Linked DNA regions of Sinorhizobium sp. BG8. The protein of the gene in region 1 binds, or shares a complex with, the protein of each later gene. Links are inferred from orthologs where the notes say so. Each region holds a gene or a part of one and is shown in the gene's direction. Other genes may lie near its edges. The genes, in order: accB and accD.

Region 1 (8,303 bases):
AGTTCCTCCGGGAGAACCATCCAGCCGATGCGCCAGCCCGTCATGCAATAGTACTTGGAGAAGGAATTGATGACGACCGCCTGGTCGGTCAGTTCAAGAGCCGTCGTCTCCTGCCCGACAAAGGTGAGGCCATGGTAGATCTCGTCGGAAATGAAGGCGATGCCGTTTGCGGTGCAATAGTCAGCAAGGGCTTTCAGGTTGTCCCTGCCCGTCACCGTTCCCGTGGGGTTCGCCGGACTGGCGAGAAGCACGCCATCGAGCTTCTTGCCGCTTTCGCTCTGGGCCTTCTCGAGGCTCTCAGGGGTCAAGGTGAAGCCATTCTCTGCGCTCACCTCAATCTCCACCGTCTCGATTCCGAGCGCGGCGAGAATGTTGCGGTAGGCGGGATAACCCGGGCGGGCGATCGCAACCCGGTCGCCCGGATCGAAGAGGACGAGAAACGCGAGATTGAAGCCGGCCGACGAACCGGTGGTCACGGCGATGCGGCCGGGATCGACCGAAACGCCATGCCGTGTCCGGTAGTCGTCCGCGATCGCCTGGCGCAGCGCCTGAAGCCCGAGGGCGTCGGTATAGCCGATGCGACCATGCTCGAGGGCGGTGCGGGCCGCTGCAAGCACTGCCTGGGGCGCAGGATGCACCGGCTGGCCAACAGCCATGGAAATGACGGGATGGCCGGCCGACCTGCGTCTCGTCGCCTCCGCCAGAACGTCCATGGCGTGAAAGGGCTCGACTGCGCTGCGTCTGGAAAATTTCATCGAAGGCATCCCGTTATCTGTGCATCGCCGTTTCCTGTGCCGCAAGAATCACCTGTTCACAATCCCGCGACCACCGGAATTCCGCCGCTTTTGCAGTTTCGTTTGCCGGGCAGCCGCCGTAAGTTCGAATCACCGAATGGCGGAAAGCGCCACGCGACGCTGGCTGCGCGCGACATGGATGTGACGGAGCACCCGGCTCTGCGATTTGACGAGGACTGTAACGGCAATGAAATTGGCTCAATCCCTGGCGGCCGGCGCCATGGCGCTCGCTCTCGGCACGGCAGTGCCCCTGCAGGCTTTCGCGCTTGACGACAAGCAGAAGGAAGAGATCGGCGCCTATATCAAGGAATACCTCCTCGCCAATCCCGAAATCCTCATAGACGTTCAGGAAGCCCTCCAGGACAAGCAGGCGAAGGCCCAGCAGGCTCAGGCCCAGGCCGCGATAGTTGACAACGAGAAGGAGATCTTCTCGTCAAAGAACGACGTCACGCTCGGCAATCCGGATGGCGATGTCACGGTCGTCGAGTTCTTCGACTACAACTGCGGCTATTGCAAGCGGGCGCTGTCCGACATGGATGACATCCTGGCCAAGGACAAGAACGTCCGCTTCGTGCTCAAGGAATTGCCGATTCTCGGCCCCGATTCGCTTGCCGCCCACAAGGTAAGCGCCGCATTCCGCGACCTCGCTCCCGAAAAATATGGCGAGTTCCACCGCACGCTGCTCGGGGGAGAAGGCCGCGCCACGGAAGAGAGCGCCATCGAGGTCGCCGTCAAGCTTGGCGTCACCGAGGCGGACATCCGCAAGGCGATGGAAGAAAAGCCCCATGACGATGCGGTGCGCGCGACCTACTCGCTTGCAAACAGTCTCGGCATCACCGGCACGCCCTCCTACATCATCGGCAAGGAGGCTGTGTTCGGCGCCATCGGTTCCGAGGCCATAGAGGACAAGGTCGCCAACGTGCGCGCCTGCGGCCAGACGGCATGCTGAAGACCGCCATCATTCGGCCATCCCGATCGTGTTGAGCCAATCCCACTTGTGGACAAGCTTGCATACCCGTGTTGGGGCTTTCCCTGCAGGGACCGCCGGTCTATAGGTAAATTTCGATCCAGCATGCGGAATTTCGAATGGCATCCACGTTTTTCGTGCTCAACGGACCTAACCTCAATATGCTCGGCAAACGCGAGCCCGGTATCTATGGCGGGCAGACGCTCGCGGACATAGAAGCGCTTTGCCGCGACGAAGGCGCCAAACTCGGCTTCGACATCGATTTCCGGCAATCCAACCACGAGGGCACGCTCGTCGACTGGATCCACGAGGCCGGGAGCAAGGCGGCGGGCATCGCCATCAATCCCGGCGCCTATGGACATACGTCCATCGCGATGCACGATGCGATCCGCTCGATCTCGGTCCCGGTCGTCGAGCTGCATCTTTCGAACATCCATGCGCGCGAAGAATTCCGGCACAAATCCATGATCGCTCCCGCGGTCAAGGGCGTCATCTGCGGATTTGGCGCCCACAGCTACATCCTTGCGCTGAACGCGCTTTCCAACATCACGAAATAACAAGAAAAAGAGGCTTTTCCCATGGCTGACAAGAAACAGGGTATCGACCAGACGCTGATCCGCGATCTTGCCAATATCCTCAACGAGACCGATCTGACCGAGATCGAAGTGGAGCAGGACGACCTGCGCATCCGCGTCTCGCGCGCCGGCACGCCGCAATACGTTTCCGCGCCGGTTCCGGCTGTGGCAGCACCGGTGGCTGCGGTTTCCGTCGCTGCACCGGCTGCCGAGACCGCTCGTACCAACAAGAACGCGGTCACCGCACCGATGGTCGGAACCGCCTATCTTGCCGCGGCACCGGGCGCCCGTCCGTTCGTCGAAGTCGGCGCGACTGTCACCGAGGGCCAGACGATCCTCATCATCGAAGCCATGAAGACGATGAACCAGATTCCGGCGCCGCGTTCCGGCAAGGTCGTTGAAATCCTCGTGGAAGACGCTGCCCCGGTCGAGTATGGCGAACCGCTGATCGTCATCGAGTAAGGCCAGGCTCATGATTTCCAAGATCCTCATAGCCAACCGCGGCGAAATCGCCCTCCGGGTCCTCAGGGCCTGCAAGGAGCTCGGCATCGCCACAGTCGCCGTGCACTCGACGGCGGATGCCGACGCGATGCACGTCCGCCTTGCCGACGAAAGCGTCTGCATCGGCCCGCCGCCCTCGCGCGAAAGCTACCTGAACATCCACCAGATCGTCGCTGCCTGCGAGATCACGGGCGCGGATGCGGTGCACCCGGGATACGGCTTCCTGTCGGAAAATGCGAAGTTCGCTGAGATCCTCGATGCGCACGGCATAACCTTCATCGGGCCGACCGCCGAGCACATCCGCATCATGGGTGACAAGATCACCGCCAAGAAGACGGCGGAAGAGCTTGGCATTCCCGTGGTTCCGGGCTCGGACGGCGAGGTCAAGCCGGAGAACGCGCGGGAGATCGCCCGCAAGATTGGCTTCCCTGTCCTGATCAAGGCGACCGCCGGCGGCGGCGGACGCGGCATGAAGGTCGCCAGGACCGAGGCCGACCTGGACGAAGCCATTTCGACGGCACGCGCCGAGGCTGCGGCCGCATTCGGCAACGACGCGGTCTACATGGAAAAGTACCTTGGCCAGCCGCGGCACATCGAGGTGCAGATTGTTGGCGACGGCGAAGGCAATGCGATCCACCTCGGTGAACGCGATTGCTCGCTCCAGCGGCGCCACCAGAAGGTCTGGGAAGAAGCGAACTCCCCTGCCCTCAACGTCGAACAGCGGATGAAGATCGGCCAGGTCTGCGCCGATGCGATGAAGAAGCTGAAGTACCGCGGTGCCGGCACCATCGAATTCCTCTACGAGAACGGCGAGTTCTATTTCATCGAAATGAACACGCGTCTCCAGGTGGAACACCCGATCACCGAGGCCATTACCGGAATCGATCTCGTACACGAGCAGATCCGCGTCGCCTCCGGCGGCGGGCTCTCGGTCCGCCAGGAAGATATCGTCTTCTCCGGACACGCGATCGAATGCCGCATCAATGCCGAGGATGCACGTACCTTCGTGCCCTCGCCCGGCACGATCACGCATTTCCACGCACCGGGTGGTCTTGGAGTGCGCATCGATTCCGGCGCCTATCAGGGCTATCGGATTCCTCCGTACTACGACAGCCTGATCGGCAAACTGATCGTTCACGGACGCACCCGTGTCGAATGCATGATGCGTCTGCGTCGCGCTCTCGACGAATTCGTGGTAGATGGTATCAAGACGACATTGCCGCTGTTCCAGGATCTCGTATCCAACCAGGACATCGCCAATGGTGACTACGACATCCATTGGCTGGAGACCTATCTGGCCAAAACCTCCCACTGAGGATGAACCGCGATGGCGGGGCGACGCAGCAGACAACCGGACATAACGCCGGAACTTCTCCTGCGCGCCTACTCCATCGGCCTCTTCCCGATGGCTGACTCGGCAGACGACCCGGAACTCTTCTGGGTCGAGCCCGACATGCGCGGCATCATTCCGCTAGACAAGTTTCACGTCTCGCGCAGCCTCGCCAAGACGATCCGAAAGAAGCCCTTCGACATCCGCGTCGACACCGCATTCGACGCAGTGATTGCCGCCTGTGCCGAAGCTGCACCGGACCGGCCGTCCACCTGGATTAACCGGAAGATCAAGGCCCTCTACTCCACGCTCCATCACATGGGACATGCCCATTCCGTCGAGGCCTGGGAAGGCGACCATCTCGTCGGTGGTCTCTATGGCGTTTCGCTGGGGGCTGCGTTCTTCGGTGAAAGCATGTTCTCCCGGCGCACGGACGCCTCCAAGATATGCCTCGTCTATCTCGTCGAACGGATGAAGGCGAAGGGCTTCCGGCTGCTTGATACGCAGTTCACCACCGAACACCTGAAGTCCTTCGGGGCGATCGACGTGCCCAAGCACAAGTACGAGGACCTGCTCGCAAGAGCCCTCTCCTCGCCGCACCTGCGCTTCTGAAGCGGGGATCGGGCGCCCGGCGCCGAACTCGCTCCATCGTTTTCATTTGAAATCCAGAGAGCGTTGCCGCACTGGCCCAGGCTTGAGCGATGGGATCCGCTGGCCGAAATACCCGGCCTACTGCGTCTGTGTGGTTTCCGGCGGAGGAACGTCGGACTTCACCTTGCACTCGACGAGCCACACGTCATAGACCGGATGCTCGACGGCATTGAGACCGGGGCTGTCGGCGAACATCCATCCGGTGAAGATGCGGCGGATCTTGCGGTCGAGCGTGATTTCGTCGACCTCCACGAAGGTCGTCACCTTCTGCGCTTCCGTATCGTCGCGATTGTAGCAGACGCGCGGAGTGACCTGCAGGGCACCGAACTGGACGGTCTCGCCGATGTAGACGTCGAAGCTCGTGATGCGGCCGGTAATCTTGTCGATGCCGGAGAATACCGCGACGGGATTGGAGATGCGCGTCGCCTCGGCCGGAAGCGCCGCCAGAAGGACAGCACCCATCGTCACGGCTGCCGCTGCTCCCGCGCAAACAGTTCTCAGGCTGTCCGTAAATTTCATCTGTGCCATTCTCCTGCGGTCGCGCAGCCTTTTATCTTCAGCCATGCGCTACCGGGCAAATGTGGCCAATCTGTATCAGGAGCGCGGCGACCAGGCGTCGTAGTCACCCGTGACGCGAGGACGTTCGCCGGTGACGGCAAGCGAGCCCGGCGGACGATAGGCCTGAGCACTACCGGTGCCGTTTGCACGGTGGGTCTTCTGCCATTCGCGCGGCTTGTATTCCTCATCCGCCGGCGAAACGTCGGTGCGATGGTGCATCCAACCATGCCAGCCGGGAGGAATTGCCGATGCGTCGGCATAACCGTTGTAGATGACCCAGCGCCTTGTACGGCCCTCGGAGTCCTTGCCGCCCTGATAGTAGACGTTGCCGAATTCGTCTTCACCGACCTTGGTGCCGAAGCGCCAGGTGTGAAAGCGCGTTCCGATCGTCTGGTTGTTCCACCAGGTAAAGATTTGCAGAAGAAGCTTCATGGGATCGCCGTCCTTGGCAGAGCAGCACGGAGTGCCACTCCTTCTCGAATTACACACTGCGCTTATGGCGCGCCACCGCCGCAATGTCCAGCGATTCCCGCTGTTTCACCCTTCATTTCAGCCGGAGCTTGAAGCCGATATGCGATGGCTCGAAGCCCAGGCGCGCATAGAACCGATGGGCATCCTTGCGAACCGCGTTGGAGGTCAGTTGAATCTTGCCCAGCCCCTGACGGCGCGCCTCTTCGATGGCAAAGCGGATCATGGCCTCGCCGATCCCCCGCCCCCGCCGATCCTGCCGCGTCTGGACCGCCTCCAGCAGCAGGCTAGAACTTCCTCGGCCGGGCAGGCTGGAGAGAACCGTCGTCTGGAACGTCCCGACGATTTCGCCGCCGATCTCGGCGACGAAGAGCGTGTCGTTCGGCGAAGCCTCGATCCGGTCGAAGGCTCTCACGTAGTCGTCGTAAGCCCTCTCTTCCGTCGTATCGCCATGGCCGCCGAGGGCGTCCGCGGCAAAGATCGCAATCAGCGCCCGAAGGTCGGCGCGCGTTGCGGTCCGTATCGTGGTTGTGTGCGCCATTCCATCCATGTCGTGCGAACTCCTCGTGTCGACGGGACACTTGGCATCGTTCCACGAAGGGAATGTGACAGCGGAGTGAAAGATTTCCAACGTGTGCCGCGAACGGCCGAACTCGCTACGCAGGCTTTAACGTGTTGTTTTTACGCTGTCTTGTGCCGGAATCGGTGAACACATCGGGGAGATGCGCGTCAGAGCAGCGACTTCTGCATGATGAGCGCGGGAATGCCCGACTGGGCATCGTTGCAACTGGCCGTATCGCCGGTTTTCACGAAGCCGTGCGCCAGATAGAAACCTATCGCGGCATGGTTCTGCGGCTCCACCTCCAACTGCATGATCTCCGCATCGGGAAAGCATGTCTCGAGCTCGGCGAACATCTCGCGGCCGACGCCCTGGCGCTGGAACTTCGGCAGCACGTAGAGCTGATGCAGAATGGCACCTTTCCGCAGGGTATCGGACATCGCGGCATATCCCATGCCGCCGATCTCCTTGCCGTTGTCGGCGACCACGAACTCCGAATTCTTCCGGGCAAGCTGCGCTTTAAGCGCCGGCACGGAATGCCATCTCGCCGTCAGCTCCGCGACCTTGTCGGCGCCGTAGAGCGCGTCGTAGGTCGCGTGCCATGTCTCACCGAGGAGCGTGCTGACCTTGGCCAGATCACGCTCCGATGCGGTGCGGACGAAGAACATCGGGGTCAGTCCTCGAGGCCGAGCTTGGCCTTGACGAGCGCCTGAACGGCCTGCGGGTTGGCCTTGCCGCCCGTTGCCTTCATGACCTGACCGACGAACCAGCCGGCAAGCGAGGGCTTTGCCTGCACCTTGGCCACCTGGTCGGGATTGGCGGCGATGATCTCGTCGACGGCCTTCTCGATGGCGCCGGTATCGGTCACCTGCTTCATGCCGCGTGACTCGACGATCTCCGTGGGAGAACCGCCCTCGTTCCAGACAATCTCAAAGAGGTCCTTGGCGATTTTTCCGGAGATCGTGCCATCCTTGATCAGATCGATGATCTGGCCGAGCTGGACCGGAGAAACAGGCGTCTCTTCAATGCCTTTGCCGGCCTTGTTCAAGGCGCCGAGCAGGTCGTTGATGACCCAGTTCGCGGCGATCTTGCCGTCGCGGCCAGCGGCCACAGCCTCGAAGTAGTCGGCAATTGCCTTCTCGGACACCAGAACCGAGGCGTCGTAGACTGAAAGGCCGAGATCCTTGACAAATCGCTCTTTCTTGTCGTCGGGCAGCTCCGGCAGATCGGCAAGCAGCTTGCCGACGAACGCATTGTCGAACTCGAGCGGCAGAAGATCCGGATCGGGGAAATAGCGATAGTCGTGCGCATCCTCCTTGGAGCGCATAGAACGCGTCTCACCCTTGCCGGGATCGAAAAGGCGGGTTTCCTGGTCGATCGAGCCGCCGTCCTCCAGAATGCCGATCTGGCGACGCGCTTCATATTCGATCGCCTGTCCGACAAAGCGGATGGAGTTGACGTTCTTGATCTCGCAGCGCGTGCCGAATCCCTCACCCGGCCGGCGGACGGAGACGTTCACGTCCGCGCGCATCGAGCCTTCGTCCATGTTGCCGTCGCAGGTTCCGAGATAGCGCAGAATGGTCCGCAGCTTGGTCAGGTAGGCCTTGGCCTCATCCGAGGACCGCAGATCCGGCTTCGACACGATTTCCATCAGCGCGACGCCCGAACGGTTGAGATCCACGTAGGACATCGTGGGGTGCTGGTCGTGCATGGACTTGCCGGCGTCCTGCTCGAGGTGGAGGCGCTCGATTCCGATCTCCACGTCCTCGAAGTTGCCCTGGCGGTCAGGACCGATCGAGATCGTGATCTTGCCCTCGCCGACGATGGGATCCTTGTACTGCGAGATCTGGTAGCCCTGCGGCAGGTCCGGATAGAAGTAGTTCTTGCGGTCGAAGACGGA
Region 2 (2,755 bases), 1.7 Mb from region 1 along the record:
GATCCGGACTACGCAAGCTCGCTGGCGATCATGAAGGCACTTCCGGAAGCAGGCTCCGACGTGATCGAACTCGGTATGCCCTTCTCGGATCCGATGGCGGATGGTCCGGCCATCCAGCTTGCAGGCCAGCGCGCCCTCAAAGGCGGGCAGACCCTCGCCAAGACCATCCAGATGGCACGTGACTTCCGCAAGTTCGACGACTCCACCCCCATCGTTCTGATGGGATACTACAATCCGATCTATATTTACGGCGTCGACCGCTTCCTTGATGATGCGCTGGAAGCCGGTATCGATGGCCTGATCGTTGTGGATCTTCCTCCGGAAATGGATGACGAGCTTTGCATCCCGGCGATTGCGAAGGGCGTGAACTTCATTCGTCTGGCGACACCGACAACCGACGAGAAGCGGCTTCCGGCTGTTCTCAAGAACACGTCGGGTTTCGTCTATTATGTCTCGATGAACGGCATCACCGGTTCTGCCTTGCCCGATCCTTCGGTTGTTTCGGGGCTGTCCAGCGGATCAAGGGTCACACGAGACTGCCGGTTTGCGTCGGGTTCGGCGTCAAGACTGCAGAACACGCGCGCGCCATCGGAGCATCCGCGGACGGTGTCGTGGTCGGCACTGCAATCGTCAACCAGATTGCCTCCAGCCTGACGGCGGAGGGAGAAGCCTCGGGAGCCACCGTCGCCGGCGTGGAGACGTTGGTGCGCAGCCTTGCGGCCGGTGTACGGACCGCTCGACTTGCGGCAGCCGAGTGAGGTCCCCATCTAGGGGACAACCAATTCAGGAGTTTTCAAAGTGAACTGGATCACCAATTACGTTCGGCCGAAAATCAACTCGATGCTCGGCCGTAGAGAGGTTCCGGAAAATCTCTGGATCAAGTGCCCTGAGACGGGTGAGATGGTCTTCCATCGGGATCTTGAGGAAAACAAGTGGGTTATCCCTGCCTCGGGCTACCATATGAAGATGCCGGCGAAGGCACGGCTGAAGGACCTGTTCGACGAAGGCGTCTACGAGGCGCTGCAGCAGCCCAAGGTGCCGCAGGACCCGCTGAAATTCCGCGACTCGAAGAAATACACCGACCGCCTGAAGGATAGCCGCCTTAAGACCGAGCTCGAAGATACGATCGTGGCCGGTGTCGGTCGCGTCCAGGGCCTGAAGCTCGTCGCGGTCGTGCATGAATTCAGCTTCATGGGCGGCTCGCTCGGCATTGCTGCAGGCGAGGCGATCGTCAAGGCGTTCGAGCGCGCGATCGCCGAGAAGTGCCCCTTGGTGATGTTTCCGGCCTCGGGCGGTGCCCGCATGCAGGAAGGTATTTTGTCGCTGATGCAGCTCCCGCGCACCACAGTTGCGGTCGAAATGCTGAAGGAAGCAGGGCTGCCCTACATCGTTGTCCTCACCAATCCGACGACGGGCGGTGTGACGGCATCCTACGCGATGCTTGGAGATATCCACCTTGCGGAACCGGGCGCAGAAATCTGCTTCGCAGGCAAGCGCGTCATTGAGCAGACGATCCGCGAAAAGCTGCCCGAGGGTTTCCAGACCTCCGAGTACCTTCTCGCCCACGGCATGGTCGACATGGTCGTCAAGCGGCACGATATTCCGGCGACGCTTGCGCGGTTGTTGAAGATACTGCTGAAGAAGTCCGTCGCGACCGAGAAGACGAAGCCGGCCTCCGCCACCGTACTTGCGCCGATTGCGGCGCAGGCCTGAATCTGAACGACCGGGCGGGCGATGACGACCGAGACCACCGAAGCGGGCCGGGAGATCGAGAAACTCCTGGCTCTGCATCCCAAGGGCTTCGATCTGTCGCTCAATCGTATCTCGCGGTTGCTGGAGACCCTCGGCAATCCGCAGACGCGCCTCCCTCCCGTGATTCATGTCGCGGGAACGAATGGCAAAGGGTCGGTTTCCGCCTTCAGCCGCTCGATTCTCGAGGCATCCGGTCTCGCGGTCCACGTCCACACCTCGCCGCATCTCGTGAACTGGCATGAGCGCTATCGTCTCGGTCGCAAGGGCTTGCCCGGCGAACTGGTGGCCGATCCTGTCCTTGCCGATGCGGTTCGCCGCGTTGCCGACGCCAATGACGGTCAGAAGATCACTGTCTTCGAGATTTTGACAGCGGTCACCTTCCTTCTGTTTTCCGAGCATCCGGCGGATGTGGCCGTTCTCGAGGTCGGCCTCGGCGGTCGCTTCGACGCGACGAACGTGATCACGAACCCTGCCGTTTCCGTCATCATGCCGATCTCGCTCGACCACCAGGCCTATCTTGGCGATCGCGTGGAGCTGATCGCTGCGGAAAAGGCGGGGATCATGAAACGCGGCGTGCCGGTGGTCATCGGTCATCAGGAGCACGATGCGGCGCGCGACGTGCTGATCGCCACTGCCGAACGGCTTGGCTGCCCCTTTTCGGTCTATGGCCAGGACTTCCTCGCGCATGAGGAGTTCGGGCGCCTGATCTATCAGGACGAAGACGGTTTGCACGATCTTCCTCTGCCGCGCCTGCCCGGGCGGCATCAGTATGCGAATGCGGCGGCGGCCATCCGCGCGGTCAAGGCCGCCGGTTTCGTCGTGTCCGAAACAGCCCTCGAAAAAGGACTGACGTCGGTCGACTGGCCTGGGAGGCTTCAGCGGCTGACCTACGGCAAGCTTGCGGGGATCGCGCCGAGAACCTCCGAAATCTGGGTGGATGGCGGGCACAATCCCGGTGCCGGGAGGGTTATCGCCGAAACCATGGCCAATCTCGAGGACCGCG

The links.
Region 2: the proteins of accB (region 1) and accD are in contact, whole or in part, in a solved structure (PDB 8UXZ), measured with the Escherichia coli proteins. The link is inferred for Sinorhizobium sp. BG8 from one-to-one orthologs.

What each region holds. Positions count from the first base shown.
Region 1 is NZ_CP044011.1:2,403,744-2,412,046, reverse strand. The notes cover bases 1,137-4,068. They hold accB (acetyl-CoA carboxylase biotin carboxyl carrier protein), read left to right. Parts: upstream 1,137-2,339; coding sequence 2,340-2,798; downstream 2,799-4,068. Other genes in these bases: accC (acetyl-CoA carboxylase biotin carboxylase subunit), read left to right, coding at 2,809-4,068; aroQ (type II 3-dehydroquinate dehydratase), read left to right, coding at 1,881-2,318; F3Y30_RS11305 (DsbA family protein), read left to right, coding at 1,137-1,743. Outside these bases: F3Y30_RS11310 (pyridoxal phosphate-dependent aminotransferase), read right to left, coding at 1-755; more of F3Y30_RS11305, read left to right, coding at 1,015-1,136; more of accC, read left to right, coding at 4,069-4,152; aat (leucyl/phenylalanyl-tRNA--protein transferase), read left to right, coding at 4,165-4,779; F3Y30_RS11280 (DUF2155 domain-containing protein), read right to left, coding at 4,897-5,280; F3Y30_RS11275 (NADH:ubiquinone oxidoreductase subunit NDUFA12), read right to left, coding at 5,413-5,808; F3Y30_RS11270 (GNAT family N-acetyltransferase), read right to left, coding at 5,921-6,385; F3Y30_RS11265 (GNAT family N-acetyltransferase), read right to left, coding at 6,574-7,071; Asp-tRNA(Asn)/Glu-tRNA(Gln) amidotransferase subunit GatB, read right to left, coding at 7,077-8,303. UniProt on the Escherichia coli protein: This protein is a component of the acetyl coenzyme A carboxylase complex; first, biotin carboxylase catalyzes the carboxylation of the carrier protein and then the transcarboxylase transfers the carboxyl group to form malonyl-CoA.
Region 2 is NZ_CP044011.1:676,311-679,065, forward strand. It holds accD (acetyl-CoA carboxylase, carboxyltransferase subunit beta), read left to right. Parts: upstream 1-798; coding sequence 799-1,713; downstream 1,714-2,755. Other genes in the region: F3Y30_RS03115 (folylpolyglutamate synthase/dihydrofolate synthase family protein), read left to right, coding at 1,735-2,755.